3 regions of the Paenibacillus sp. NPDC057934 genome follow, and region 2 is predicted to be linked to each of the others. Evidence: riboswitches for the same ligand, from Rfam matches in the RefSeq annotation. Region 2 holds a riboswitch; each other region holds the start of a gene.
What was found. Region 2 has a riboswitch for cobalamin ahead of metE (5-methyltetrahydropteroyltriglutamate--homocysteine S-methyltransferase). Riboswitches for the same ligand answer to the same signal wherever they lie in the genome.
Positions count from the first base shown of each region.

Region 1: linked by a shared signal. The riboswitch ahead of ACFVRY_RS26445 (energy-coupling factor ABC transporter permease) and the one ahead of metE (5-methyltetrahydropteroyltriglutamate--homocysteine S-methyltransferase) in region 2 are both predicted to bind cobalamin.
Region 3: linked by a shared signal. The riboswitch ahead of ACFVRY_RS24310 (S-layer homology domain-containing protein) and the one ahead of metE (5-methyltetrahydropteroyltriglutamate--homocysteine S-methyltransferase) in region 2 are both predicted to bind cobalamin.

Region 1 is NZ_JBHVPB010000014.1:51,354-61,577, reverse strand. It holds gene ACFVRY_RS26485 (SDR family oxidoreductase) at 1-111, shown strand, start outside; gene ACFVRY_RS26480 (hypothetical protein) at 365-922, shown strand; gene ACFVRY_RS26475 (cob(I)yrinic acid a,c-diamide adenosyltransferase) at 966-1,529, shown strand; gene ACFVRY_RS26470 (RluA family pseudouridine synthase) at 1,531-2,523, shown strand; gene ACFVRY_RS26465 (arsenate reductase family protein) at 2,642-3,007, shown strand; gene ACFVRY_RS26460 (5'-3' exonuclease) at 3,046-3,972, shown strand; gene ACFVRY_RS26455 (DMT family transporter) at 4,191-5,156, shown strand; gene ACFVRY_RS26450 (hypothetical protein) at 5,159-5,332, shown strand; cobalamin riboswitch at 5,291-5,478, shown strand; gene ACFVRY_RS26445 (energy-coupling factor ABC transporter permease) at 5,739-6,503, shown strand; gene ACFVRY_RS26440 (energy-coupling factor ABC transporter substrate-binding protein) at 6,504-6,800, shown strand; gene cbiQ (cobalt ECF transporter T component CbiQ) at 6,784-7,575, shown strand; gene ACFVRY_RS26430 (energy-coupling factor ABC transporter ATP-binding protein) at 7,620-8,498, shown strand; partial or broken gene cobJ (precorrin-3B C(17)-methyltransferase) at 8,515-10,083, shown strand; gene ACFVRY_RS26420 (sirohydrochlorin chelatase) at 10,090-10,224, shown strand, end outside.
Region 2 is NZ_JBHVPB010000005.1:279,937-290,160, reverse strand. It holds gene metE (5-methyltetrahydropteroyltriglutamate--homocysteine S-methyltransferase) at 259-2,556, opposite strand; cobalamin riboswitch at 2,712-2,917, opposite strand; gene ACFVRY_RS13650 (undecaprenyl-diphosphate phosphatase) at 3,009-3,875, opposite strand; gene ACFVRY_RS13645 (FtsX-like permease family protein) at 3,877-5,832, opposite strand; gene ACFVRY_RS13640 (ABC transporter ATP-binding protein) at 5,807-6,577, opposite strand; gene ACFVRY_RS13635 (sensor histidine kinase) at 6,683-7,654, opposite strand; gene ACFVRY_RS13630 (response regulator transcription factor) at 7,651-8,352, opposite strand; gene ACFVRY_RS13625 (hypothetical protein) at 8,548-9,057, shown strand; gene ACFVRY_RS13620 (ABC-three component system protein) at 9,654-10,224, shown strand, end outside.
Region 3 is NZ_JBHVPB010000011.1:205,296-215,519, reverse strand. It holds gene ACFVRY_RS24325 (beta-mannanase) at 1-358, shown strand, start outside; gene ACFVRY_RS24320 (hypothetical protein) at 465-1,727, shown strand; gene ACFVRY_RS24315 (GAP1-N2 domain-containing protein) at 1,724-4,774, shown strand; cobalamin riboswitch at 4,940-5,139, shown strand; gene ACFVRY_RS24310 (S-layer homology domain-containing protein) at 5,312-9,928, shown strand; gene ACFVRY_RS24305 (DUF4430 domain-containing protein) at 10,111-10,224, shown strand, end outside.

The DNA of each region.
Region 1 (10,224 bases), on a different contig from region 2:
GGACGTCTGGGAGAGCCGGAGGATATCGCAGGGGCGGTTGCGTTCTTTGCGAGTGACGCATCCGGTTGGGTAACCGGCCAGACACTGCGTGTCAACGGAGGAATGGTGTAAAGGTAGGGTTTTCTATTTGCAGAATTTGAAAAAAAGCAACGAGCCTGGTCCATGGGGACCCGACTCGTTGCTTTTTTGCTTCTCTAGGGTGTCACATACTTACGAGGCTATGGTGCAAACCCGACCGATTTCTCAATCATGGCCTTGCTAGGTTATTGTAAAAATTTCAAGTTGATTTCTATATATTTGCCTTCTTTGCGTAAGTGCGTTTAAACTGTTATTATGTGATTTTCACGACTAAGGGGGAAGCGGATTGAAGGGAAATTGGAAAGGCAGCATAGCCGTTGCACTGCTGGTAATGATGACGTTAATTGCAGGCTGCGGTGGGGGTAACACGAAGGATACGGTGAATATCTTTATGATGTTGAACGGGGTGAATCCCGATACCAAATTTGTTCAGGGCTTTGAGAGCAACCTGAAGGACAAGCTAGGCGACGAGACTAAGGTGGAGTTCAGCACAGCGCCGATCTATAATATCCAGAAGCTGATGGTTGAATACGCGGCTGCTATGAATGATATTGTAATCCTGTCTAAGGAAGATGTTCTCAATTATGGAAAAAGCGGAGCCAACCGCCCGCTGGATGAATACTTTAATCCGGACGATTACCCGGAAGGCGTCTTTGAAGGCGGGGTAGTGAAGGAAGGGAGCAAGGATATTGTTCAGGAGAAGCATTTGTTTGCGATTCCGCTGTCCAAGCTCAAGATGTTCAAGGATGCCGGTTTTGCGCCTGATGATGCGTTTCTGACGATTGCCGTTTCGGCGGACAGTCTGGAACAGAGCATTGCGGCGATTAAAGCCATGATGGAATAGAGTGGATTCAAGCATTTTTGAAAAGTAGAGGGGAGTGCGCGATATGGGGATTTATACACGTACCGGCGATAAGGGGGAGACCTCGGTCATCGGAGGTCGGGTGGCCAAAGATGATGTCCGGGTTGAGGCTTATGGAACCATCGATGAGCTGAACTGTTTTGTGGGACAGGCGCGCAGTCTGATGGAGGAAGAGAAGTTTGCGGATGTGCGGGAACAACTGCTGGAGATCCAGCATGAGTTGTTCGACTGCGGATCGGATCTGGCATTCGTTAAGCTCAGCGAGAACAAATATAAGGTGAAAAGCCAGATGGCCGAGCGACTGGAGGGCTGGATCGATAGCCTGCAAGGAGAGAATCCAGAGCTGGAACGGTTTATCCTCCCTGGAGGAAGCCAGTTGTCCTCCGTGCTGCATGTCTGTCGTACCGTCTGCCGCCGTGCTGAGCGGCGGGCCGTGACGCTTGCTAGAAGCCACGAGGTAAATCCGGAAGCCGTTATATACTTGAACCGTCTGTCGGATTACTTCTTCGCACTGGCTCGCACCGCCAATACAAGGGCAGGGATTGCTGACGTGGAATATGTACGTAGTAAAAAGGTGTTTAGGAAATAAGATGAGTAGCTATTATTCACCCATAACCTATATCATACCCCCGGAAGAGGACGGTTGGTTGCTGAAGACTATCCTTCATAAGCGGATGGAGGTCTCGCGCAAGCTTCTGTCCCGACTGAAAATGACGGAGCAAGGCATTAAGGTCAACGGGGAGCGCGTCTATATTAGTGTAAAGGTTCGGGCCGGCGATACCGTTGAGATTCGCATGGAGACAGAAGTTTCCGAGGATATTTTGCCTCAGCCTATTCCCTTCGAGTCGCTGTATGAAGACGAGCATCTGCTTGTGGTCAATAAAGCGGCAGGGATCATTGTGCATCCGACCCACGGCCATTATACGGACACCCTGGCGAACGGCGTTGTTCATTATTGGGCAGAAAAAGGAGAACGCTACCGCTTCCGGCCAGTACACAGGCTGGACCAGGAGACCTCAGGCGTTCTAGTAATCGCCAAGAATCCATTTGCGCACCAGCATATCTCTGAGCAGATGATTGCCGGAAAGGTGGACAAGCGTTACATGGCCTTCGTACATGGCAAACCGGTAGTGCCGGAAGGTGATATCGATGGGCCGATAGACCGTGATCCGGAGGAGCCCCACCGGCGCATTGTGACACCGGATGGCTATCCTTCCTTGACCCGTTACAAGGTCATGGAAACCTATAGCGGAGGCTCAAGAGTAGAGCTGAAGCTGGAGACCGGGCGCACGCATCAGATTCGTGTGCATATGACCTCTATCGGCTGTCCGCTGATCGGTGACGGTATGTACCGGCACCCACTATACAGCGAGGCTGCGCCGACACCTGACCAGACGGCGCAGCTGGCAGGGATTGCTGCACTGGATGCTGCTATGCCGCGTCAGGCGCTGCATGCAGTAAGGCTCTCACTACGGCATCCGGTGTTGCCGGAGAACCTGATCTTTGAAGCGCCATTGCCGCCGGATATGGCGGCTCTGGAGAATGAGCTGAAGCAGGGGAAGCCTGAGCTTGCGGCTGAATAGTTTTTAAAACTTTGTAACAAATAGAATAGCTATTAAAAGGAATCACTAGAGTTGTCCATTCGCGTAGAGGTGAAGTGCAATGGCGCTTTGCCTGCTATTCATGATAAAGGAGCGAAATATGAGCACTTTGAAAGTTTATCATTATCCAAAATGCGGCACCTGCCGCAATGCGGTCAAGTGGCTGCAGGGTCAAGGCCATGAACTGGATCTGCAGGATATTAAGGAGCAGCCTCCGGGAGTGGAGGAGCTGCTTGAACTCTTCAAGAACAGCGGACTGGAGCTGAAGAAGTTCTTTAATACCAGCGGTGATGTCTATAAATCGCAGGGGCTCAAGGATAAGTTGCCAGGTCTTAGCGAGCAAGAGCAACTGGAGCTTTTGTCCAGCAACGGAATGTTGATTAAACGCCCAATCGTCAGCGACGGAACCAAGGTTACCGTAGGATTCAAGGAAGATCAGTATGCAGGGGCCTGGAGCAACGTCTGACCCCAATAATGAATAGATGAATTAGGAGAGGTTTACACATGACAGCAGAAACGAAGGGCCGCGTGATGATCGTGGACGGAATGGCTCTGCTGTTCCGTGCCTATTACGCCACCGCTTATGGCGGATATATCCGTAAGACCAGTGCAGGATTGCCGACGAACGCCGTTTACGGCTTCTTGCAGTATTTTTTCGACGCAGTTAGCACATTTAATCCTACGCATGTAGTATGCTGCTGGGATATGGGCAAGGGCACGTTCCGCACGGAGAAATATGATGGCTATAAATCAAACCGGGCGGAGCCGCCGCTGGAGTTGATTCCCCAGTTCGATCTAGTCAAGGAAGTTGTGGCAGAGCTTGGCGTACCAAACGTCGGGCTAGTGGGCTATGAAGCCGATGATTGTATCGGTACACTAGCGGCTGGCTACGGTGAAGAATCCGAGGTGTATATTATTACCGGAGATCATGATATGCTGCAGCTTGTTACGGACAACGTGAAAGTTGTGATTATGAAAAAAGGGCGTTCCAATTATAAAGTGTATGATCCGGCAGAACTACTGGAAGATAAAGGTCTTACGCCTGCTCAAGTCATCGACTTGAAGGGCTTCATGGGCGACACGAGCGACAACTATCCCGGCGTTCGCGGTATCGGCGAGAAGACGGCGCTTAAGCTTCTAACCGATTATGGTACGGTCGAAGGCGTTATCGAAAATTTGCAACTGCTGCCCAAGGGCGTGCGGGCCAAGATTGAAGCTGACCTTGACATGCTGCACTTGTCACGGGACCTTGCACAAATCCGCTGCGATGTGCCGGTAGTCTGCGAACTAACCGAATGTCTATGGGAAGTACGGCGCGAATCTGCTACCCGCAAATTCAAGGAGCTGGAATTCGGTAGCCTTATGCACCTAATTGCCGAGATTCAGGAAGAAGAAGGTATTGTGCAGATCGAGCTTGGCGATTTGGGCTAGAGCAAACCAAGGTTACAGTCTAGTGAAAAAGCCCTGCAGTGCAGGGCTTTTTTTGGTATGGCTTCAAGGGGGAGTGGTGGCGGGATACAACCGCTAATTACCCAGTCTGTATCGGTACATATGCGTCACGCATGAATTGTGGCTGCTCCGCTCGGATTGCATAGTATATTGAGTTCAATGTCTGGACCCCACATTTATTTTTCCCGGAGGTATCATGTATGAAATCCAGAAACAGTAATACGTCGGCTTATGTGGCCGCTATTCTTTATGCCTCAATTATTGGTTTTTCATTTTTATTCGTCAAAATGACGGTTACCAAGTCCAATCCGCTGGATGTGCTGGCGCATCGCTTCGCAATCGGCTGGATCGCGGTGGCCATACCGTTTATCTTCGGATGGGTCCGGCTACGTTTCAACTGGAGTGATGTCCGCAGACTGCTCCCGCTGGGGCTGCTGTCTCCAGTACTTTTCTTTGCCCTTCAGGCTTTTGGCCTAATGAGCGCTTCATCGTCGGAAGCTGGCATCATTCTGGCGATGGTTCCGCTATTTACCGCGCCGATCGCAGCTTTTTTTCTTAAAGAACGCACGAATGTTGTCCAGAAGCTGTCCATTCTGCTATCTGTAGCAGGTGTCATTTTTATCTTCGCGATGAAGGGGGGCGCTGGCTGGAGTGGAGGTAATGTAGTTGGATTGATACTGCTGGTGTTGTCGGCACTGAGCATGGCAGGTTTCAGTGTGCTAGCCAGGCCGTTGACGCGGAAGTATACGCCTTTGGAAATCTCTTTCGTTACTATGGCTATGGGCTTTATTTTATTTGCGGCTGCTGCCCTGATTAAGCATGGAACGGCAGGGTCACTGAATCTCTTTTTCCAGCCGTTTGTGGATTCCAAGTATTTGCTGGCTCTGCTGTATCTTGGCATTGTGTCTACGGTAATTAGCAATCTGTTGTCCACCTATGCACTGGCCCGCCTGGAAGCTTCCAAGGTCAGCGTCTTCAATAATCTGTCTACGTTAATCTCCATTATCGCCGGAGCCTTGATTCTGCACGAAGAGTTGACGGTGGCTCATATCATCGGGACTGTTATGATTATTATTGGGGTGCTCGGCACTAACTTTGGAAAGCTACCATGGAGGTCCCGATCGGATGTTGCGTCCCTGAGTGCGGGAAAAAGCCCGGGAGCCTGATTTTGAGTAAAGAGCTGATTCATCATCTGTTAAGGATGATGAATCAGCTCTTTTTTGATTACACTTGGAAGAAATTCCAGATCCAAACTTTTATCACAGACAGAAAACTCCAAATCTACTATGATGTACAGGATCAAATAGCGATAAAACAAGGTGCCCTTGATGACAAGGGGTAACAGGGAATCGGGTGCAACTCCCGAGCGGTCCCGCCACTGTATAGGAGAGCCGTTCTTTACCAGGTCACTCGAAGCAATATCGGGGAAGACAAAGAACCGGCGCTATCATCCGAAGCCAGGAGACCTACCTTGTTTTCGCACACCAAGACCCTACGCGGATAGGAGCGGTGTACGAATTGACGAAAGAGGCTGAAGACGGCAAACGGCCTATGCCATGGAGGACAGTTAATAGGTCCCTTTGCACAAGGTGACTGCTAGTCTGCTGCTGTTTTGAATGGAGTGAGACTGGAATGTGAATTCCGATCCCATACCTCTCTTTCGTAAGCAATCACGTACATAGGATCTCCCACCTGTTAGGGTGGGCTTTTTTGGCTTTCAATCTACATAAAACATGGAGGGAAAAGGAATGAAACAACGCAGGATGTGGAGTTTTACGATGCTGGTCGCCGGATTTACCGTGTATTTGCTGTTTAACGAACCGGGGACCGCACAGGCCATGCACATTATGGAGGGATTTCTGCCAGTGGGCTGGGCGATGTTCTGGTGGGCGGCATTTCTGCCGTTCTTTATTCTTGGAATTATGAGGTTGAAAAAAATGACGAAGGACAATCCGGAGCTGAAGCTGCTTCTGGGTTTGTCCGGGGCCTTCACTTTTGTGCTATCAGCACTCAAGATGCCTTCCGTCACAGGAAGCAGTTCTCATCCGACGGGAACCGGCCTCGGTGCAATTATGCTTGGTCCGCTGCCCATGGGTGTTATTGGCTCAATTGTGTTGCTCTTTCAGGCGCTGCTGCTTGCCCACGGCGGAATTACTACGCTTGGTGCGAATGCCTTTTCGATGGCGGTGGCCGGGCCTTTTGCCGGCTATGCGGCGTACAAGCTGATAATGCGGATGACTCAGCGTGAAAAGCTCGCGGTATTCAGTGCGGCAGCCATCGCTGATCTTATGACCTATGTTGTTACCTCGGTTCAACTGGCAGTGGCATTTCCGGCTGCTGATGGCGGAGTGCTGGCTTCGTTCATGAAGTTTGGAAGCATCTTTGCTATTACGCAGATTCCGCTTGCCATCAGTGAAGGGCTGTTGACAGTGCTGCTCTGGAATTGGCTGAAATCTTACAGTCCGCATGAGTTGTCATTACTGAAACGCCAGACGAAAGGGGCCCAATCATAAATGAGTGCTAAATGGAAAAATGCATGGATGTTTCTGGTAGTCGTTCTGCTGGTTGTACTGCCGCTACTGTTCGTAGAAGGGGAATTTGGCGGGGCCGATGATGCTGCAGAAGGTGCCATCACTGAAATTGATCCCTCGTATACCCCTTGGTTTAAGCCGCTGACGGAGCTGCCGGGAGAGACAGAAAGTATGCTATTCGCCCTGCAGGCAGCTATTGGCGCCGGAGTAATTGGCTATACGATTGGTCTGCTTAAAGGAAGACAAGGCAAGCAGAAGCTGAATGATCAGAAGAGTTGACGCTGTCTCCTATGGCAATGCTTTTCGTAGCCTGTCTCCGATGTGGAAAAGCGGATTCGCTGCAGCCATGTTCGTGCTGTCCTTTGTTCTTGACCCAGTTTTGCAACTGGCAATTTCGCTGTGGTTGATGATCTGGTGCATCTTCTATGCCAAGATCCCGATCCAGCTATACGCGATATTGCTTGGTTCCGCGTTGCTGTTCTACTTTATCAGTTTGCCAGTCCTTGTAGTGGAAATTGGCCGTCCGGCAACCGGAGAGGCAGTGGTGGTACTCCCGATGCTAGGTTCTTCACTCTCACTCTATATGACGGCTGCAGGGCTTTGGCGAGGGGGGCTGCTGCTGGCACGTGTGGCAGCTTGCCTGTCGTGCTTCTTTTTTCTGATCCTTACCACGCCTTTTGCCGAGTTGCTTCAAGTATTGCGCAGATTGCGGATGCCGCAGATTGTACTTGAACTGATGTTGATCATGTATCGGTTTTTATTTTTGCTCAGTGACACCGCGCAGGGGATGATGCTGGCTCGGCGACTGCGCGGGGGTACTAGGGGGTTCTCAGCAAAGCTACGAGAGGCTGCGGGAATGGCCGGCGTTTTGTTCGCGAAGACGGTTCAGCGGTACCATGGGCTATCTCAAGGTTTTTTGACTAGAGGGTTTGATGGAGATATTGTTTTACCGCCCGGTGAGACTCGTCCAGTTCCAGTTCGATATGCTGTTGAGGCCTACGTCGGAATGGCTGTATTGGTACTCGTGCAGAGCTGGTTGGCCTGGCGATTGTGAATATCGTTGATCCTATCATTTGGAGTTGATAAAGGAGAATCATCATGAATAACGCTTGTCTGGTTTTTGAGGAAGTGGTGTTCCGGTACCCGGACACGAGGGGGCCTGCATTACAGGGACTGAGCGCGACCATTCCGAAAGGCTCCAGAACGGCAGTGCTCGGCCATAATGGCTCAGGCAAGTCTACCCTATTTCTGCATGCGGTGGGTATTCTCCGGCCACAGCAGGGAGTTGTGTGGAAGGACGGGGCAAGGATATCCTACGCCTCCAAAGACCTGGCTTCTCTCCGCCGCAGTGTCGGACTGGTGTTTCAAGACCCGGAGCAGCAGTTGATTCTAAACACGCCCCTTGAAGATGTATCGTTCGGGCTGCGGGGCTCCGGCATGGCTGAACCTAAGATCAAGCTACGATGCCGAGAGGTACTGGAGAGGCTGAACTTAACAGAGCTTGGAGATAAGCCTATCCATCAGCTTAGTCTGGGGCAGAAAAAACGGACGGCCCTGGCTGGTGTGATGGCGATGGAACCAGAACTGATCCTGCTTGATGAGCCAACAGCTTATTTGGACCCTGTGTCCGAAACACTGTTGTTGGATGCGCTTGAGGATATACATACCCGAAATGGAACTACACTGGTCATGGCTACGCATGACATGAATCTGGCTTACCGTTGGGCGGACTGGATTATCGTCCTGGATCAGGGAATATGCAAGGCGAGCGGTAGGCCGGAGGACTTGTTTGCCAGCCGGGATATGATACAGAGCATCGGTCTGGGTTTGCCGTTGCTGGCTGATGTATGGCAGAGCTTGCCGCCAGAGCTGATATCGGGGCAGAAGGCGCCCCGGACTGCGGATGAGTTCAAGGTTGCTCTGAGTGCACTGCTTACAAGTATTGAGAGGCGAGGAAACACGGTAACGAGATTCTAAAGGGACGAGGAGAATTATGGATAAACAGGGCAAGCTGCTGATCATCGGTTTTGGCCCCGGCGCAATGGAGCATATTACGGGCCGGGCATTGGCTGCAATAGAAGAAAGTGAAGCGGTAATCGGCTACAACACTTATGTAGAACTTATTAAGCCGCTGCTAAGGCATCAGGAAATAGTTGGCACAGGTATGACGGAAGAGGTTAGCCGGGCACAGGAAGCCGTACGCAGAGCAGAGACGGGACAGACTGTCGCTGTAATATCCAGTGGGGATGCCGGGGTATATGGTATGGCCGGACTGGTGTATGAGGTGTTAATTGAACGGGGCTGGAACCCGGAAAAGGGTATCCAGGTCGAGGTGATTCCCGGCATATCCGCCATTCAATCTTGCTCATCGTTGCTCGGTGCACCAATTATGCACGACGCTTGCACAATTAGCCTCAGCGATCATCTTACGCCATGGGATAACATAGTGGTCAGAGTGGAGGCTGCGGCTGCTGCGGATTTTGTTATCGCTTTCTATAACCCGCGCAGTGGGAGACGGACTCGCCAGATCGAGGAGGCCCGGAGCATCCTGCTGCGTTATCGCGAGCCAGGTACACCCGTTGGCATTGTCAAAAGCGCCTACCGTGATCGACAGCAGACGGTTGTTACGACACTGGAGGATATGCTGGAGCATGAGATCGGTATGCTGTCCACAGTCATTATCGGCAACTCGGCGACGACTGTCTTCGAGGGGATAATGATTACACCGCGCGGATATGAGCGCAAGTACAGCCTTGGCGCGGAAACGCAGGAACTGAAGCCTCACGAGCGGCTACGAACCTCAGCGGAGCCGTGGTCATTGACCGCGTCAGAGAGAGCTGCCGAGCAGTGGGGGGAGGCCGTTACTTGCCCTCCCGCAGCAGGAGGGGAAACCCGCGCAATGGCAGTACGAGTGGAGGGAAAAACAAAGGTGTTCTCGGCCTTGGAGCAGTCAGTAACATTAGAGGCTGCAGGGGTTGGAACTGCTGAGCCTAGGATTTTCAAGGCGGAATTGGAAGTTTTGCCTCCAATAGGTAGTCGGTCATTGACTGGAGCCCAATTGGCGTTACTTTCTGAAGCGGCAGGACCGGAAGGACAGGTTGCTCATACACGCCAAGGGCATCTCTTACTCCAAAGCATAGTGTTCCATCCAAAAGAGCTTGAACGTAAGCTTCTCGGGACGGGACTTCGTGTCCTGCAGCAGGGGAGCTTCGTGCGTGTGAAAACCTGCGGCTTCTGCGAGGGCCGGAGAGCAGGCGGCTTGGGCGCTGCCATAAGATTGCATTACCTTCTAGCCGGACACCAGGTGCCAAGGGAATTAACAATCCAGGTCAACGGCTGCGGGATGGCCTGCAATTCGGCAGTACTGGATGACATCGGGGTGGTCTACACCAAAGGAAGCTTTGAGCTGTATCTTGGGGGCAAGAAATTCGGACGCAGTCCCCATGCAGGTGCTCTTGCAGGCAGGGGTATGAATGAGGATGAAGTTATTGAAGCCGTTATGGCGGTTGTAGGGAGATACCGTGAGCTGGGAACAAACAACGAGCCATTCCACGCTTTTTTTGCGCGGGTGGGGCTTGCAGGAATAAGTTTAGGTTCAGAACATGAGGCGAAGGTCACGAAAGGAGAGACGGCTGTGAGAACAGTACTGTTGGTAGGGCATGGCAGCAGAGTGGCGGAAGGCAACGATGAACTGAGGGCGTTC
Region 2 (10,224 bases):
GGTTGTACAGTCCTTGCTAACATACAGTAGGCTTTTGCTTGTCTGCTAAATGCCCCTGCTCACCTGACACATACTCCTGCTTATCTACTACATGCACTCGCTCTCCTATTACATGGACCTAACTCAAGCCAGCGAAGATCGCCTGAGCGAACTAAGCCAATTCAAACTCCCCAATAGCAAAAAACTGCAGGTCTCCCGCGAAGGGAAACCTGCTGGTTATCTTTTTCCGCTGCAATATCATAGCTTACAGCACTGTATTTATGCTTTGCTTGGGCTAGTCTTCGCTCTTGCGATCGAAGCGGCCTCAACCATGTTGCGCAGGGCGCTTTCGGTTTCTGCCCATCCGCGGGTCTTGAGTCCGCAGTCTGGATTGATCCAGAACAATTCTGGCTCCAATACACGCAGAGCGCGGTCGATGTTGACTGTCATTTCTTCTACAGCTGGGACACGCGGGCTGTGGATATCATATACGCCAAGGCCGATGCCTTTATCGTAATCCTGCTCTTCGAAGCTCACGATCAATTCGCCATGACTGCGGGAAGTCTCAATGGAGATAACGTCGGCATCCATATCAGAAATGGAACCGATCATGTTTTTGAATTCACTATAGCACATATGCGTATGAATTTGAGTCGTGTCTTTGACATCATAAGTGGAGATACGGAACGCTTTAACCGACCAATCCAGGTAATGCTGACGGTCTTCTGGCTTGAGCGGCAGACCTTCACGGATCGCTGGCTCATCCACTTGGATCATCTCAACACCAGCATCTTCCAACGCCTTCACTTCATGACGCAGTGCAATTGCGATTTGGTTCGCAACTTCTTCACGGCTTAGATCATCGCGGACGAACGACCAGTTCAGGATCGTAACCGGTCCAGTCAGCATGCCTTTTACCGGAAGCTTGGTGCGAGATTGTGCATAAACGCTCTCTTTAACCGTCATTGGCTCGATGAAAGCAACGTCAGCATAGATTACTGGCGGCTTCACGCAGCGGGAGCCGTAGGATTGCACCCAACCGTTGCGAGTGAACAGATATCCAGCCAACTTCTCACCGAAGAATTCAACCATGTCTGTACGTTCGAATTCACCGTGTACGAGTACATCCAATCCCAGCTTCTCTTGGAATGTGATGACTTCGTCGATTTGATCGCGAACATATTGATCATAACGTTCTTGGCTCCATACACCTTTGCGCCATTTGAGGCGTGCTTGGCGAACTTCCGGTGTTTGCGGGAAGCTGCCGATCGTTGTTGTTGGCAGCAATGGCAGGTTCCATTTCTCCTGTTGTACTTTCACGCGCTCTGCGAATGGCAGGTTGCGGTTTGCAGGAAGTTCAGCCAATTTGCGCACTTCTGCAGCGATATCTTCACGGCCGCGCTCAGGCAGCGCACGGAAGGTAGCAAGCGCATCACGGCTAGCTTGCAGTTCGACAGCGACAGCATCACGGTTTTCCAGTGCAGAACTGATCAGCTTCAGTTCAACCAGCTTCTCGTTCGCGAATGCCAGAGCATTCTTGATTACGGATTTAACCTTGTCTTCGCCTTCTACGGTTACCGGTACATGCAGCAAGCTGGAGGATGGTTGCAGGAACACACGATCCAAGCTAACATGAGTCGCGAGCTTGTCCAGCAGTGCCAGCTTAGCATCCAAGTCGGAGCGCCAGATGTTACGACCGTCGATGATACCAACGCCGAGGATCTTGTCTTCCGGCCAGCCCAGACGCTCGATCGATTCAAGGTTCGTACCGCCATCGTGTACGAAGTCCAGACCCAGACCTTGTACAGGTAGTTTGAGCAGCGCTTCAAGCGGTTCAGCAGCTTCGAAGTAGGTTTGCAGGATGATGTTCAATCCTGGCACAGCAGCAGCGATTTCTGCATAAATCGTCTCAAGCAGGCTGATATCTTCATTTGTAAGCCCAGTTACAACTGCAGGCTCGTCTACTTGTACCCACTTCACGCCTTCTTGCTCCAGCTCTTGAAGCAGTTGTACATATACAGGCAGGAAACGCTTCGCGATTTCAGCCTTTTCAGAGGGTTGGAATCCTTTGGACAGCTTCAGGAAGGTGTAAAGGCCGATGACAACCGGCTTCCCTTCGATCCCTGCTTTTTCTTTGGCAAAACGGTATGCGGCAAGCGGCTTGTTCTCAGTCAGACGCGGCGTTTGGTTGCCGATCTCTGGAACGATATAGTGATAGTTCGTGTTGAACCATTTGGTCATTTCGCATGCAGTGGCAGTAGCGTTACCGCGAGCCATTGCGAAGTAAAGATCCAGGCCGATGTCTCCGCCATCGTATTCATACCGTGGAGGCACGATGCCGAACATTACGGCTGCATCCAGCACATGGTCGTAGAATGTGAAATCATTGACCGGAATCAGATCAATACCGGCTTCTTTTTGTGTTTGCAAATGCTCAAGCTGGATTCTTTCCATTTCGGAACGGAATTCAGTTTCATCTTTTTGGCCGGACCAGAAGGTCTCCAGGTTCTTTTTCCATTCACGGTTCTTCCCGATTCTCGGGTACCCGAGGTTACTTACTTTTACTGTTTGCGTCATTCCTAGGTTCCTCCCTTATCTCACTAATAATCTATATGCGTCATGTTTTATACCCAAAAAAGGCGTCTTTCCCTGAAAGAAGTCAGAGGGAAAGACGCCCTAGTATTATACATACTGGTAGCTGGTCTAACACCGTCCTATCTTCCGTAGGTAAAGCTGTGCTGTCGAAACAGGTAGGTCTCCTGGCTGCGGCGTCTACATCTTCAGCCGTCTTCCCGAACAGCATATGCTGCCAGTGACGAGGGTTGCTGAAGACTCTTCCGTTACAGTGGCGGGACCGCGTCGGTCTTGCACCGAACTTCCCTATTAAGCCATCCGGTATGTCTAGCATCCGGCAGGCACCTGTATCCGTTATTCAGTTTCGGGAATGAATATAACGTCATCATACTGGAATACCAAGTAAACCGCAATAGATTATGAGTGTAACAGTTATACGGAATCCTTATAGCCAGTTAGAAGAAAATAATATACACCACTGCCGCAAGCACAATCCGGTAGATAGCGAAGGGCATCAGCTTGACCCGATTGATCAGTTTCAGGAAGAAACGCATCGACAGCAACGCGAAGACAAAGGCGCTAATGAAGCCCGCGATAAAGAACGGCAAGGACTCCATCGTGAAGTATTGCCAGTTCTTCATTAAAGAGAGCAGCGTAGCTCCCGCCATGACCGGCACGGCCATAATAAACGTGAAGTCAGCAGCTGCCCGGTAGCTCATCCCCAGCAGTACGCCCCCGGAGATAGTGGAACCAGAGCGGGAAAAGCCTGGCCAGAGGGCAAAGCACTGCATCAACCCGACACCCAGCGCCTGCTTATAGGTCACTTGATCGACCGTTTCGGTCTGGACCTTCTTCGGTGCGAAACGGTCGGCACAAATCATGAATACCGCACCAATAACGAGACCAATCAATACAGTTGCCGTCGAGAACAGATGGTCATCAATATAATTCTCTGTCAGTAAGCCCAGGACTGCGGCAGGAATCAGACCGATCAGCACCATACGAAGCTTCAGATGCCCTCCTTCACCGGAAGGCTGCTGTGGCTGTCCATCCGGCACAGGCTGCATTTCTTTACGGCTAAACCGCTTCAGGCCGAGCAGATCAAAAAATCTTTTCCAGAAAATAACCACAACTGCCAGGATCGAGCCTAGCTGGATAACAACTTTAAAAGTATTGGCTGTATGTTGGCCCAGAAACGCCTGTGATTGCAGCCACATATCATCCACGATAATCATATGGCCTGTAGAGGATACAGGAGCAAACTCGGTTATACCTTCGACGATGCCAAGAATAATTGCTTTAATAATCATGAGCAGGTCCATGTCAGATCCTCCTTAAATTTTTCTTCAGATTGCGTAGGTAACGACTTCGGATGAAAAAGAAGTATAATACCTGCGCGACAAAATAAACCGCCAGCACCGCTCCAGTCTCGATCACGATCGATAAGTAGAACAGGCGCTGCAGGGCAATAAAAGCAAATAGGCTGTGCAGCATAGCCAGTCCAATCGGCACAAAGAACATCAGGGACAGCTGAACGGTCACAATCCGGTCCAGTTCCCGGTCCGTTAATCCCATCTTGGCCAGGGTGGAATATTGCAGACGATCATAATCGAGATCCATGTACAGACGGAAGTAAAGAAAACTTCCAGCTGCAATGAAAAAGACGGTGCCCACAAGCAAAGAAGCAAACAGCATTGTACTGTACAGAGTCTTGTGAATCTCAAACAATGTGCCACTGACTGCAATGGCATAGGGATAATCAGCCGTGTATGTCCTCTTACCCTTGACGGAAAGATCGGTCGCAATCCCAACCGTCCGCAGCAAATCTGATACATAGAATCCCGTATACTTATCATTCTGCACGGGGCGGATAGCGGCATACAACTCATCACTGACCACAATGCCGCTAAAGTCACCCCCGTCGACGCCGTCCAGTGCCGGGAGCAGATGGTTCGCAATCGGTACTTCCTCCGTGTAGCCGACCTCGCGAATTGAGTTTCCCTGCCGCAGTGTATATGTAGCCTTGACTCGCTCGCTAGTCAGACTGCGATCCCGCTGGGAAGCGATCATGACCAGCCCGTCATGACCCTCAAGCGGTCTTTCGGACGAACGGAATCCAGCCTTCAGCAGCGCCTGCTTATAAAGACTGTATGAGATCAGGGGTAGCAGCCGTGTCCGATCCGGTCCGGTCTGTGATTCCACTTCTGCATATTTAATTGGAATACTAAGTGTATCAAAGGTCAGACCACGGCCTTCGAGCTCCCTGCGAATACTATCCAGGTGCTGCTCTGTTTCTGCCGCGTCTTCCGTACCTTTAGCCACATAGCCTACAGCTGCCGGGTAATTTAGCTTCAGTTCCCGAGTCAACGTCTGAATGGAAGCAAATACACCAACAGAAGTGAAAGACACAGCCGAAATAATCGTGATGATGAAAAACATGCGTCCGTTCTCTTTCCAGCGGGAGGACAGGCCTGAGAGTGCGATCAGGTTAATCCGGTGCCAATACAAACGCCGGGTTCTCTTCAGCAGCTTCACAATGTAGATGCTCAGTTGGGTATAAAACAGATAGGTTCCAACGACCGTAATGACCACGACAGGGAACATAATGACATCTACCAACGCCGCGCGCACTGTGGCGGCCATAACGTAGCCAGCGATCAGGAACACTGCTGACAGCAGCACAAGTATGACAGAGACCTTAGGTTCTTCCTCATGCTTGCCTTCACCCTGGAACAGCGGCATTGGGTCCTCAGGGCCGGTTAGCGCAAAAGTACACAATGAGATCAAACCAAACAACAGCACAAAGCTGCAAATGGTCAGCACCGGGGCCTGCCAGGGCAGATGAAAGGAAAGCGAATGAATGCCAAGGAAGCCGGAGCCGATCATCAGGAACAGCTTGCCAAGCAACAAGCCCAGCCCGGTACCGGTGAAAATTGCCGCGCTGCCGATCATCATATTTTCCAAAAAGACCATCAGGTGCAGCTGTCGCTTCGTCATCCCGTGCATCAGAAGAATACCGAATTCCTTCTTGCGGGATTGCAGGAACGAACCCACCGATACGAGGACAAAAAGGGAGCAAAACACAAAAATAGACCCTTCAGCCACCATCATCGTTTGCGTTGCGGTACTGAAAATCAGATCCTTGGACAGAGCCGGGTGATAAATAAACAGGGCGCACAGAAAGAAGATCATCACCGAGAACGAGCTGCTGACAAAATAGGCGGCGTACTTCCGCTTATTACGAATTACATTTCTATAAGCGAATTGCCGAAAGGTCATGGCCCGCGCCTCCCAGAAGCGACAGCATGTCAATGATATTCTGAAAGAAAGCGGCCCGGCTGCTGCCCCGGTACATCTCGCTGTGGAATCGTCCGTCTTTGATAAAAATCACCCGGTGACAGAAGCTCGCAGCCACGGCATCATGTGTAGCCATCAGTACTGTCGCTCCCTCCGAAGCATTGATCTGCTCCAGCATACCCATTACTTCGCCCGATGTTTTGGAGTCCAGGTTGCCTGTAGGTTCATCAGCCAGAATCAGCGTAGGTCGGTGGATCATAGCGCGGGCGATGGCTGTCCGTTGCATTTGTCCGCCGGAAATCTCGTATGTCCGCTTCTTGAGCAAATGTCCGATACCGAGCGCTTCCGATACCTGCAGCAGCCTGCTCTCCATCTCCAGGACAGAGGCGCCAGCCAGTGTCAACGGCAAAATGATGTTCTCTTCCACGGTGAGCGTGTCGAGCAAATTGAACTGTTGAAATACAAAACCCAGCTCATGACGGCGGAACAAGGCCTTCTCTTGTCTGCTGAGCAAATTAGGGTCTCGTCCACCAATCGAAACTTCACCGGAAGTAGGCTGATCGATGGTGGCGATCACGTTCAGCAGGGTCGTTTTCCCGCTCCCTGAGGGTCCCATAATACCGACAAATTCGCCCTTTTCCACAGCAAACCGGATATGATTCAGCGCATGCGTGGACACTTGGCCCTCATAAATTTTGGATAAATTATTGACTTCAAGTATGGGCAAGTGCCGCCGCTCCTTCCGTGGCCTGGAATGCTTTTATTATACAAACACGTCACAGGCCCCAGCTATTTCTGAAACTTACAGTTACCTTACACAATTGTAAGGTGGTTAGAATACTATCCGTACGGTTGAGCCTTTCCCTACCTCTGAAATGATACTTACCTCATAACCGAGCTTGGTACAAATCTGCTTAACCAGGTACAGCCCCATCCCGGTGGATTCCTGAAAATTCCGGCCGTTTACGCCAGTAAAATAAGGGTCAAACACCCGCGGCAGATCGCCCGGCGGAATGCCTACCCCTTCATCACGTATATCCAGTACTACCCTATTATTCTGCAAATAACCTGCAAAATGAATGACTGCTCCCTCCTTTACCGTGTACCGGACAGCATTGGTAATAACTTGGGTCAGCACAAAGGACAGCCACTTCTCGTCCGAAGTCACCACAATATTGTCGTCTACCATTATAGACGGATACACACGGCTGCGAATGAACAGTCGCTTCTGCTCTGAGGTAATTCGTCGCAGGACTGTCTGCAGTTCCAACTGCTCGACATAGAAATCATGCTCGAACGTATCCAGTCGTGCTGTATACAGCACAGTCTCTAGTCCTTTCCGCAAACGGTCCAACTCGTCTCCAATCGCTGTGAAAGGTGGGCCATCCTTATCTTGAATAATCAGATGAATGACGGACAACGGGGTCTTCATGCCATGAACCCATTGATTGATGAAATGAATATGCTCCTCCAGCTTATGGCGGTAACTATGCAGATCATTCTTATAGAGGCGGAATTGATGGGTTAACAGCCCGCGCAAGCTATCAGCCAGCGGCGTATCCTGTGACGGGCCGCCCGTTTCGTCCAGCGTGGAAGGCCGTGCAGTCATCCGTTCGTAGAAGGTACGGTTGGAGATGTAACGGAAACCGAGGTAGGCAAGCAGCAGACAAGTACTGAGGATATCAGCATATACACTGACACTGACGTCACTGCCTCCATCCAGTCTGTACACCAGTGTAATGACAGCAAGTTGGGTCAGATATACGAGGATCAATGTCTTTTGCTCCCGTAAAAATAGCTTCACTCCCAATTCCCCCAGTTCGGCGTCAGACGGTAGCCTTGACCGCGCACGGTCTGCAGGCCGTCATGGATCTCGAGCAACGCTAGTTTTTTACGGACCCGGGTAACGTAGACGTTAAGCGTGTTGTCATCGACAAACACCTGATCATCCCATATCTTCTCCAGCAAGCGGTCACGGGTGACGATGGCTCCGGCTTTTTGCATCAACTCGTCCAAAATCTTGACCTCCGTATGGCTGAGATCCGTTCGGTCATCGCCCCGGGACAATACCAGCCGTTCCACATCCAGCGTCAGACCGGAGACGGTAAGAATCCGGTCATTAAGGTTGCTCGCATAAGTACCATAGGCGCGCCGAAGCTGACTTTTTATTTTGGCCATAGCAATCTCATAATCGAAGGGTTTCGTAATGTAGTCATCCGCGCCGTTCTCCAGTGCCATCACCTGATCCATCTTGCCCGCTCTTGCCGAAATGAACAATATCGGGCAAGTAGAGATGCCACGAATCTGGCGGCACCAGTAATACCCGTCGAATTTAGGCAGGTTGACATCCAGCAGCACCAGATGCGGAGCGAACACCTCAAACTGCTCGCGTACCGTCTCGAAATTGTGCACGGCCTGTGTCTCATAACCGAATTTATGTAAGTAGTCCTGGAGCAGAGCTACCAGCCCTTGGTCGTCTTCAATAATGAATATTTTGAACATCCTTAGTTCGTGCCTCCAATCGCCCCTATGGACTCAAGTCTTCGGGGTCTGCCACCTAATATATACAGCACCGGGGATGTACGTCAAATTCAGCTCTATAGCATACGCGGCAATTACATTCTATAGTATCCTATAAACTTAAGTGAAATAATGGAATATCATTACAACAATAACTGGATAGGAGCTTTTAGGAATATGAATGCTATGAAAGCAAGTAAACTTATACTTTTCTTGGCATCGCTGGTTGTGCTGCTGGCTGGCTGTACGTTTGAGATGATTCAGCAATCGGTTGATACACCGATATACCGTGGGCAAAGCTTAAATCTGGCAGTCATTGGCGACCCGCCGATCTTGAGAGAAAGGCATGTGACCTTCACAGAGATTACTTTTGAGGATTTGAAAAGAGGGGCTGAGCTTGCGTCCCATTATGACGCCGTCTTCATTATAAAGGAACATCTTCGCGAAGCCGCCAAAGGTCAATATGCAAAAATGTACATGGAGACGGGGCCTCCCATCTTCTTCGTGGAATCCAAGAAGCCAACCGCGATTTATGCCGTTGAGGATGTGGAATATGATACTTTTGCAGACATAGATACCGGTATGTATATTTCCGGATTTCTGCTGCACCCTGAGGATCAACCCGGTGGAGATCCACCAGTCATGGCGCGTCAGGATTGGGGGGTGGACTTTATAATAACATTGTGAATGATACGAACGTTAAGGATGTGTACTCGCGGGTATTTGAAACGATTGCATCCATCAATAAGGACAGTAAACAAAAGAGCGACCTCACCGGATATTTCCGATAAAGTAACTTTTTACATATGCACAGTCCCCAGAAAACATTGAATCTTTCTTACTTAGAAATATATACACTACTAATGCGTACAATATCACACACTAGAACTATCCTACCCTTTCATAATATGAGTAAACCAACTCTTGACAATATGAGTCTCTTTCAAAGATGTATGAGCAGACTAAACTACAATTCCCAGCTGTTTTAGAATAGGTTTTTCCGGCTTACACAGGCGTCTTTGGAGCTATGTATTCCGGTATTCACTACGATTTCCAAGTCGATTCCCAACCACATATTCAGTGGCCTAATAGTTTATTTTCTTTTAATATCTCCCCTCTATAATCGTTAGCTCAATAAATAAATTTAGATTATAACCAGTCAAAGAATTCTCAATAAAGAAAAACCCCCTAATGTTCAAAATAAAGGGAGGAAAATGTGATTTTTTGTAGAATGCATATAGTATAATAGTACCAATTAAACCAAATAGTCGAGGTATTAAATTATGAAAACAGCCTATCACGATGCCATGAACAGTTGGAACGGGTATAGTCACCAAGGAAAAGTTGCATTGTATTCCACCCTTTCAATGATTAATGATCTTTTACTTAACGAGACCAACTCAAATGAATACATGCTAGAACTAGAATATCTAGAGGATTTCTCTATAATACATAACGAATCACCCATACAAATTCACCAAGTAAAGACATATAGTTCAACTGCCCCCAGTGAATACAAAGATGCAGTATGGACTCTACTAGGTAAAAGTCTTATGTTTGAAAGTATTAAAAAATGTTATCTGCATACTTCAGAAAAACTCCCCATTAAAGAAAAATTGAAAGAAGCATACTCTAATGCTGTTGCTCCTTCAACTTCCAATTCAGAAACCTTATTTAGTCCTTATGACTATTATGCATACATTAATGATTGCAACGGTTACGACAACGCTTTCAACAAGTTTGACTTATATGTATACGATAATGAAGCATTTTGTAACCTAAGTGATATTAAACAAATGATATTAAACCAGATACGATTGTATTATTCTAAACGCGGCCTCTCACGCGGTAATG
Region 3 (10,224 bases), on a different contig from region 2:
CGGTGAGACCGTGCTGGTGCAGCAGCGGGACAAAGCCAACCGTGTGCTTGTAAGTGCGGGCAAGGCGCGGATCTATTATTCTATTGTTCAAAAAAAAGGGTTGTTCTCCAAACAAAAGACCGTACATATGTCGATTACGGCAGAGGTCCCTGTAGCAAGGGATGTGCTGTGTTATGTCAAGAAACGCGGTGGCCATCCTGCAGGGAAAGAAGACGGCATTCAGTTTCCGTTCGTGCAGGACTTTGCCGCCGGGCGTAACCAGCTTCCGCCGATTGAGATCGGCAAGGATGATTTTGTACGCATTTTTTTCACCGATGGACGGAAGTATGGGCTTGTCTATGAACTGGTGCCGGAGTAAGGCGCTCTGCGTCAGGAGCAAGGAGATTTGCAACACTTCACGCAGTCCAGGTGACCAGTACGAACGAAACGGGCTTTACTGTGTAAAGCTTTAAGGAGGATGAGAGATGTCTTTTTTTAGCCGCTTTATGAAAAAGAACCAGGCGCAGCCGCGGCCGCTCTATTACGATATCGTATGTCCCTTCTGCTTCACCAAGTTTGCGCCGGAGGACGTAGTCTTTCGGGCTATGCATAGCCGGGAGGACGATGAGAATTACGCGCTTGGCGAGGACGATGCGCTGAATAAATACCGTGAGCGCTTTGGACTGGACACCGTGGACGACATCGAGGCGATTATTCGTCCAGCCGATATCCCAGAGGAATATCATCATTACACAGATAATGTACTCACCGGTCTAACGGATCGTTATGGGGTACTTACACGCAGACGGCTATGCCCTTCCTGCCATAATGAGCTTCCGGTCACAGCTGGTAAGGTGCCAAGTAATATTATCTCCATTATCGGCGCTTCTCAGGTTGGGAAGTCGGTGTACATGACGGCGTTGATTCATACGCTCCAGCATACCACTGCCGGACATTTTGATGCTGCCTGCATGCCGCTGAATGCCGAGATCAGCCGCAAGTTCCGTACGCTCTATGAAGAGCCGCTGTTTGAACGCGGGGATCTGCTGGCTTCGACACAGAAGGAAAAGATGCAAGAGCCGTTCATCTTCCAGTTTGTCTTCAAGGACGAGAGCAAACCACCGCTGACGCTAGTCTTCTTCGATGTTGCGGGTGAAGGGATGGTCGACCAGGATTACCTGGGACTGCATGGTCAGCATATCAAGAACTCTGCGGGTATCCTGTTTATGGTTGATCCGCTGCAAATCCGTTCGGTACGCGAGAAGATCCGCATCAACATAGGTGACCGTCCGGGCGAATGGGTCTCACAATATGACGAGCCGCGCGACGTGGTTCTGACCATGTTCGGCGATTTTATTGCTTATCAGGAGAAGAGCAAGACGGACATTCCTACCGCAATCGTTCTGGCGAAGAGCGACATGCTCCATTCGTTAAAAGATGAAGACGGCGATTACATCAAGTCGAACAGTAACGTATTCAATAACTATGTGCACCGCAAAACGCTGAATCTGGACGAATTCCATAACATCGACGGGGAAATTCGCCGCTTTATTGGCAAGGTGGACCGTCCGTTCAAGGATACGATGGATGTGTATTTCTCCAACACTGCTTATTTTGCCGTATCCGCACTCGGCAGCAATCCCGTGAATCAGAAGATTGAAGGGGTTGTCAGCCCGATTCGGGTGGACGAGCCGTTCATCTGGCTGCTCCATAAGCTGAATTACATCGAGGGGAGCGACGGCCCGTGAAGAATCATTCAGGGGCGATGATCACTCAGCAGATGTATACCCGGGAGCGGCGCGGGATTTTTCGCTCCACAGAAGGGTTCGATACGGTAGCGAAGTCGGAGGGGTTGGACGGCGGGTTTATCAAAAAAATCCTTCATCCCTTCTGCCTCTATGATGCTCCGGCGGAACTAACGGCACGCGGGGAGAAGGCCGAATCGGCCTACCCCTCGGCGTTGCACCTGTTCCATACGGAGAACGGGGAGACCGTCATCGGAAACAGCCGCTATCAGTCGGCAGATTTCACGGGGCAGCGGAGCGCTTTTTTCGCCCATAACTTTGTTGTTCCGGCTGCTCGTGCAGAAGAGGTTGTAGAGCATTATGGGGATTGGCTGCATGCCGATTTTGCGGGAAGTTACACAGGTGAGCTGGGTGGCATCTTGCCAGAGCTGTCTTCTATCCCGGTGGGGAGGAGGACTCAGGCCGCCCCTGGTACAGTGTTATCTTCCCTGAATATTGGGGAAGACTTGTTCAAGGCACTGCTGCAGGCGGTGATGACCTCCGTGGCGGGCAAGAAGAAGATTTATATAGCGCTGGATGTGCCTATTGGAGAGTTGTCGAAACGAGCAGCAGAGCTGACCGAGGTTATTTTCGGTGCACTTCCCAATGAGTTCCGTCGCAGACTGGGTGTCATTACGTATGCCAATGAGCCAAAGAGCCGCAAATATATTCATTTGACCTTTGTAGAGAAAGGTTCACTTCGCCCCGGCGACCGCAATGTGGAGAAGGATTTTACGTTCGATCTCGTCTCCGGACGCAGCAGTAATGCCGAATTCGGGGATTTGCGGCAGCAGTATGCCGATCTGGCCTGGAAGGTCACGAGCAGCGGCGGCAGCATGCATGATTTCGGTCAATTTGCTGACCGGATGCTGGACGGGGAAAGCTTGGAACGCAAGCTATCGCTCGGACTCTATAATGAACTGGCTGTATTTTACGAGATTGAACAAGGCAATGAAAGCTTGTATGAGCAGAACAAATTCGCGGTTCTTGGTGGCTTGCTGGACTACCTCAAAAGGGACGGCGCGCTGGAGTCACGAGTCCGTTTGAACGATATTTTTCTGGAGCGATTTGACCGTGAATTTGATCAGATACGGCAAGGGGGTCCGCTGATCCCTGCGTTGATGGAGAGCTTCAAGGCTTACTATGTGCTGCCGGGACATAATTACAGGGGTCGTATCGTCGATTATTTCATTAACGGGATGCTGAACAACAGCAACCAAGGGCGAGAGGACGACCTGAAGGCGGCGTATGCCATTATCGAAAGTGAAGAAGAACTGAGTGCGGCCTTTTTCAAAAAAGTGCTGGGTCAGTCGATCTTCCGCCGGAGGCTTTTGGAGCCGTATTTGGAGAACCGTCTGGCTGCCGCCGCATCAGTAGCGGATATTGCAGGTTTTGTACTCTATTGGGGACGCACGCTGCCAGAGGTGCTTCAGCAGACCTTTATGGAGGATAGACCCAAGGATTACTTGCTGGAAAAGCTTCAGCGTGAACCCGATCCTGTTGTCGCTGTGGCCGGGATTCATGAGCGTGTGGAGAAAGCTGAGAAGGATCGGCGGCGTAGCGGTGGTATCCAGCCTGAAGCGCTTGAACTTCTGCACGGATTGGCTGCGGCCGCTGACCGTTTTCTGCTGAACCGTCTGTCCCTAGCGGAACTAACGAAGGAACAACTACTGGATATTGCCTTCCTGCGTTATCCCAAAGGTGCTGCCAAATGGTATCCGCCGCTGGATCAAATCAGTAAGCAGAAGGAGAACGCGCTGCGGGCCGCCTACCGCTGGTTCGGGGAAGAGGGGCCGGATGAAGGGATTTTCGCCGAGTTGACTCCAAAAGAGCTGGATGATGTGCAGCTCCTTGGACGGCGCTGGCTGAAGGAGGCAAGGTCCGCTGAACCTTTCGAACGGCTGCCGCTGGGCTTTTATTATAGCAGTCATCGTGAGGGCGGTCCGCTGGACTACGAGGCGTTGCTGGAATTGGTTAACCAGAAAGCAGGTTCGGATAAAGAGACCGTCTACCGCTTCCTGGCTTGGTCACAAGGCAATCCATTGTTTGTAATCTCGAACAAGAAGCTGCAGCCGGGGTACCGCCGAGCAATTCTGAAATATTTCAATAACAATGACCGAGAAGCTTTCAAGAATCGCGAACTCCGCAAAACCTATCTTGCAGCCGCACGTCCTGCTCTGCAAAATGTATATGATGAAGCCCGCTCCCAATTGGCTTCACCGCTGGCGCGGTGGGTCAGCCGCAGTCGATTTCAAATCCTGATCTCGGGGCTCGCAATTGGAATTGTCCTGGTTATTGCAATTATAGCGATCAGCATGCTGCGGCCAGACGGGAAAGATAGCACTCTGCCGGAGACCAATCTGCAGCCAAGTCCGGTCCAGACAGCCGTTACTGACCAACTGCCGGTTATTGCCTATCTACTGGCACCTGACGGAGAGCAGGAGGAGGGTAGTAAGCTGCAGTTTATTTTCCCTACCGCCGCTGAGTGCGATAGTTTCAAGCCGGCTGAGATTAGTGTGCTCCATACCGATGAAACCAAGACTACGTATAAAGTAACAGCTACGACCAGTACGTGTGCATTACCATCATCGGATCTAGGAGATTCCTCCGGAGAAGGGAATTCTGATACGGGTAATGCAGCCGGAAACGCAGATGGAACGGCAACGGATGCTTCTCCGCATTCATCGGCTAATGCCAAGGATGCAGTGACTGATCAAGCTAGTAAAGCTGTGAATCAGAAAGAGCAGGCATCTTCAACGATTGATCCTGCCGCTTCACCTTCGCCTACATCAGAGGGAGAGGAAGGACAGGCAGTCCTGGAAGAGGGCCAATATCAGGTAACCATTGAGCTAGAGCCCGGGGCCCCACTGGCACAAGGCAGCACGATTGAGGCTGGGAACTATAAGCTGAAGTTGTTCGAGAAGGCTCCGGTGCCATCCTCTGATCAGTCATCGGCAAAGGACGAAGTAAGTCCTGATCCAACGGCTACAGCAAAAGCGAAAAAGAAATAACAATTGCTACTCCTGAACAGCTGCAGAGTTATGACTTGGACAAGTTATGGTTCTGCAGTATTTAGGAGTTTTTTCACTGTCAAAATGGGGAAAAACCGATTCTGGCAGTTTTTCTATGGACATACCGGGGGATTATAGCTATCATTAGGAAGATTAAAATTTAATAGTCTAGTTAATGGAGAAGGTGCAGACTCAGAAAGCCTGGGTTTGCTTAAAAGGGAAGACCGGTTCAAAATCCGGCGCGGTCCCGCCACTGTAGATGCGGAGCGACTTTTCAAATGCCACTGGTCCTATAAAGGAGTCGGGAAGGCGGAAAGAAGCGATGAGGCATGAGCCAGGAAACCTGCCTTTTTCAAGGTGTTCCCATGCCTTCGGGGGGTGAGGCCGGGAACCAGATGCAGATGAATATTTTTTTGGGGATAAATCCCTGTTCAATCTGCCCTCAAGCCAAGTTTGTTCCGACCGCCCTTCATGTTAGGGCGGTTTTTATGTTGTTTGTTTTCCAGCATAAACCAAAATTATAAAGAAAAGAGGTTCATGATGAAAAGAATGTTATCATCAAGGGCGCTTGCGCTTGGACTGGCACTCCTGCTGGTCATCTCCATTCTTGGCTCTTCGCTGGTACCGGCAGGACAAGCCTTCGCCCAAGCACAGCAAAGCCTTACTGATCAAGGAATCACAGAAACTAGCGTAACAGATGCTACCTACGGCGCAGCGGCGTTTGCTGCGGGAGAGCCAGAACGGGTAGGTGTTGCAAAAGCTGTATATGACACTACCAATTATGTTTTGAAAAGAGGAAATTTATCTGATTGGGATGCTATCGGGCTGGGACGCAATGGTGTTAAGGTTCCCGACAGCTACCGCACTAATCTTGAGAATAAGGTAAAAACTGCAAACGGGACATACATAAATGTGACTGACTATGCCCGGATCTCACTTGCAGTAACCGCGATTGGCCGTGATGCGTCCAATTTCACGGGCTATAATCTAATTGAACGTATTTATAATAGCGAGCGAATGACTAATCAGGGTATCAATGGTCCCGTTTACAGTCTACTGGCTATTGACTCAGGTAAATATAACATTCCAAATGATGCACGATGGACTAAAGACAAGATTTTAACTGAGATTCTCTCCAAGCAAAACGCAGATGGAGGATTTGGCTTTGGTACGACGAGCGATCCTGATTTGACGGCTATGACACTGAACGCTTTGGCTGCGCATGCCGATGTACCGGCAGTGAAGACTGCTGGCGAACGTGCAATTCAATGGCTGAAGCTCAAGCAGAAAGCTGACGGTGGATATAACACCAGCAGTGAGACTGTAGCACAGGCTATAATCGGATTAACTTCAGCGGGGATTGATCCGACAGGTCCAGATTTCACTAAGGGACAGGTAAACCTTGTCGATAAGCTGCTTTCCTTTGTTTTATCTGATGGAAGCTTCCGTCATGTAATTACCGGAGGCGCCAATGCAATGGCGACGGAGCAGGCCCTACAGGCGCTGATCTCCTATGAATTATTCCTCAAAGGGGAAACGTTCTATAGTTTCGGACAGCCGCCTTCTCAGCAGCCGGGAGTTCAGACTTCTGTAACGATCGAAGGACCGGAAGGACCGATTGCACAAGGAGAAGTACAGGCTCCTACGGCGTTGAAGGCTCTGGAGGAACTTGCGAAGAAAGATCATATACCGCTGGTAATTACAGACAGTTCATACGGTAAGTATGTAGCAGCTGTTAATGGTATTTCACAAGGAAAATATAATGGTTATGATGGTTGGATGTTTGCTGTATCCAAAGATGGACATTGGATTACTCCAGAAGTAGGTGCGGGTGAGTACTTACTTCAGACGAGTGAACGGGTACTGTTCTTTTACGGCGATTATTCGGATACTTCTTTAATAAATTCAGTTTCTTCTAATCCAACTAAACCTGGATCTGGAGAAGCGTTCACGGTTAAGGTGTCCAAGGATGTTACGGACTGGAGCAGTGGTGAACCAAAGGTAAGCAGTATACCGGCAGCGGAAGTGCAGGTTACTATAGATGGAGAGACGGTAACGACCAATGCTGAGGGGCTTGCAACCTTTGCTTCTGGAAAAGCTGCGGGATACTATACTATAGAAGTAACGGGTTACCGCCAAGGCGCGGTTCCAAGCGTAGTACGCACAACTTCAGAATTGAAGGTTAATCCTGCAGTACAAGCTTCAGTAAGCATTGAGGGTCCGGAAGGTCCTATCAAGGCTGGATCAGTGACCGCTACAAATGCTCTACAGGCCTTGCAAAAATTGGCCAAATCGAACAACATTCCGTTGAAGATTACCGATAGTGATTATGGCAGATATGTATCTTCCATCAATGGAATAGCAGAAAAACGTTACGGTGGTTACGATGGCTGGATGTTCGCCGTCAAAGAAGACGGACAGTGGGTTTCTCCATTTGTAGGCGCAGCAGATTATGAACTTCAAGAAGGACAAGAGGTAGTATTTTACTACGGTGATTACGGGGTTACCTCTCTCATCAATTCCATTAAAGTAGATCCGGCATCCCCGGTGTCCGGGCAGTCTTTTACAATTACCGTTTCCAAAGATGTGACGGACTGGAGCGAAGATGTACCTAAAAACCTTGTTATTCCGGCTGAAGGAGTAAAAGTCAGCATTGCTGGCGAAGCAGCTACCACTAATGCGGAAGGTAAAGCAAACTTTGCTTCTGGAAAAGCAGCTGGCAGCTACACTATTGAAGTAACAGGATATCGTCAAAATGCTGTTCCAACGGTAGTCCGGACAACGAAAAATTTGACGGTTAACAAAACCAGTGATCCTTCAACGCCGATCCCTACCCAAAAAACAGTCAACTTTTTGGTAGAGGGGGATGCTATCAAAGGTACTATTGTTTCTGCTAAAGAGGTAACCCTCAATCCAGGTGATACACCATATTCATTGCTGGTTCGCCAGTTGGGTAGCAAAGTTATTGCTACAGGCTCCGGAGCGACCTTGTATGTAAGATCCATCGCTGGACTGGCTGAATTTGACCGTGGACCAGAGAGTGGCTGGATGTATTCTGTAAATGGAGTGTTTCCAGATTACAGTGCAGGCGTATACACAACCCTTGAAAATGGGGATACCGTTGCCTGGCGCTACACGACCAATCTCGGCAAAGACTTGGGAGCACCTGTAGTCGATAAAGAGACTCCTTCTCCAGGTGGACCGGGCACTACACCGGGGCCTGGTGGTGCTGTGGTCATCACGCCGGACAATACCTTGCCGGTGAACCAAGTAGGACAGACCACGTCGGTTAGCGCTTCAAGCACGAAAATGACAGCGGCAGAAGCAGCTGAGCTTAAGAAAGCCCTGGCTGCAAATACAGTGTCGATCTCGCAGGCGATTGCTGTAGGCGCGGAAGCAATGCTGAAGGACAGCGCCGGCGAGGTGGAGTTGAAGATTCCGGCGGGTGCCGTGTCCACTGCGGTCACGATCAACGTAAAAGAACTCAGCTCAAATCGTGCTGAGTTGGTATCCGGCTTGTATGAATTTACACCGGATGGTACCAAATTCGCTAAACCGGTAGATTTGTCGATTAAAGTACCAATGACTACAAATTACCCTGCTAATTTGGTTATAGCATGGCTGAACAAGACCACAAATCAGTGGATTCCAGTTCCGACTACGGTAGATGCGAAGACTGGCATTGTTACAGGAAAAGTTAGTCACTTTACCGACTATGCAGTCATTGACCGCAGTCTATGGGAGCCACAGCAAGATCAAATTAAGAAAGATATTGCCGGGGCTGTAAAATACATTACATCCGCAGAAGCAATCAGTGATTGGCAAGCCATCGGTTTGGTACGCTCTGGCAACACAGTGCCAGCTTCATACCTGAGCGGCCTGAAAGCTCAACTGGCTGAGGCTAAAGGCGAGTTCCGCAAAGTGACCGATTATGAACGGATTGCGTTAGCTGCAGCGGCTCTGGGCAGTGATCCGCAAAGCATCAGCGGTTATAATTTGATTGAGAAAATTTACAACAATGCTAACATGACGGCTCAAGGCAGCAACGGCGTGATTTTCGCCCTGACTGCACTGGACAGTGGTGCTTACAATGTACCTGCAAATGCGCAGTGGACACGTGAACGCCTAGTGGATTGGCTTATCAAGCAACAAACGAAGGAAGGCGGCTTCCCGTTGTCGGTTGGCGGTGCTGCTGACATTGATATTACTGCTATGGCTGTAACGGCCCTGTCTAATTACAAGGATCAAGCGCTCGTAAAAGCGGCCATCGACAAAGCGCTCGGCTGGCTCTCCTCTCAGCAATTGGAGAACGGCGGTTACAAGTCGTACGGCGCTGAGAACAGCGAAAGCGTCTCGCAGGTGATAATTGCCCTGACGGCTGTGGGCACAGGTCTTAACGATCCGCGTTTTGTGAAAGCTAAAGGTGGTCTGCTGAGCAATCTGGCGACGTTCAGACAAGGTGATGGCGGTTATGCGCATGCTTTGAGTGACAAGACCAGCAATAGTATTGCGACGGAACAGGCGTTACTAGCACTAGTAGCCTACGACCGTTTCTTGAATGAAAAGGACAAATTGTACAGCTTCACTGCTACACCGGTGGTTACGACTCCGGCTCCAAGCGTGACTTTTGCTGACGAAGGGCAAATCTCCGCCTGGGCTCTGAAATCGGTGCATACCGCATATGACAACAAACTGATGCAGGGAGTAAGTGCTGACAGTCTTGTATTTGCACCAAAAGCTAACATTACACGGGCGCAATTTGCAGCATTATTGATCCGATTGACAGGTAACCAGCCTGCAGATGCTTCCTCAGCTTCGGTATTCAGCGATGTACAACCAGGGGCTTGGTACTACGGGGATGTTATCAAGGCGAAGGAGCTTGGCATCATTGATGGTGTCAGCAAGACGGCCTTCAATCCGAACGGCACGATTACGCGTCAGGACATGGCTGTGATGATTGCCAGAGCCTTCAAGCTTGAAGCTCCAGCGAATAAGCCAAGCTTCAAAGATGAAGTTAGCATCAGCATGTATGCACTGGGATCTGTACAGTCTGTGTCTGAATTGGGGTACATGACTGGCTTTGGCGGATCGTTTGACCCATCCGCACCAGTAACCAGAGAAATGGCGGCGGTGGTTGCGGTAAGACTGCCTTAGGATCTTCGGGTAGTGTCTGAAAAAATGTTTTGGATCATATAGTGTAAATGATGGAACGGGGGAGAAGTAGTGCCCTCGTTCTTTTCCCTTTTCTAATTAAATTTTGTACATCACTTGCAAGTAGCGGGTGCCGTTCTGTAAGATCAGCCAACCTGCGTTATTCTATGGAGGTGCTCAGGTTCATGTCCAACCATTCCAAGCGCTGGCTTGCTTTTGTAGCTGCGCTGTTGACCGTAGTGCTGCTGGTCGCTGGATGCTCATCCGGGAACCAGCAAGTCTCGGGGTCCAATCAAGCC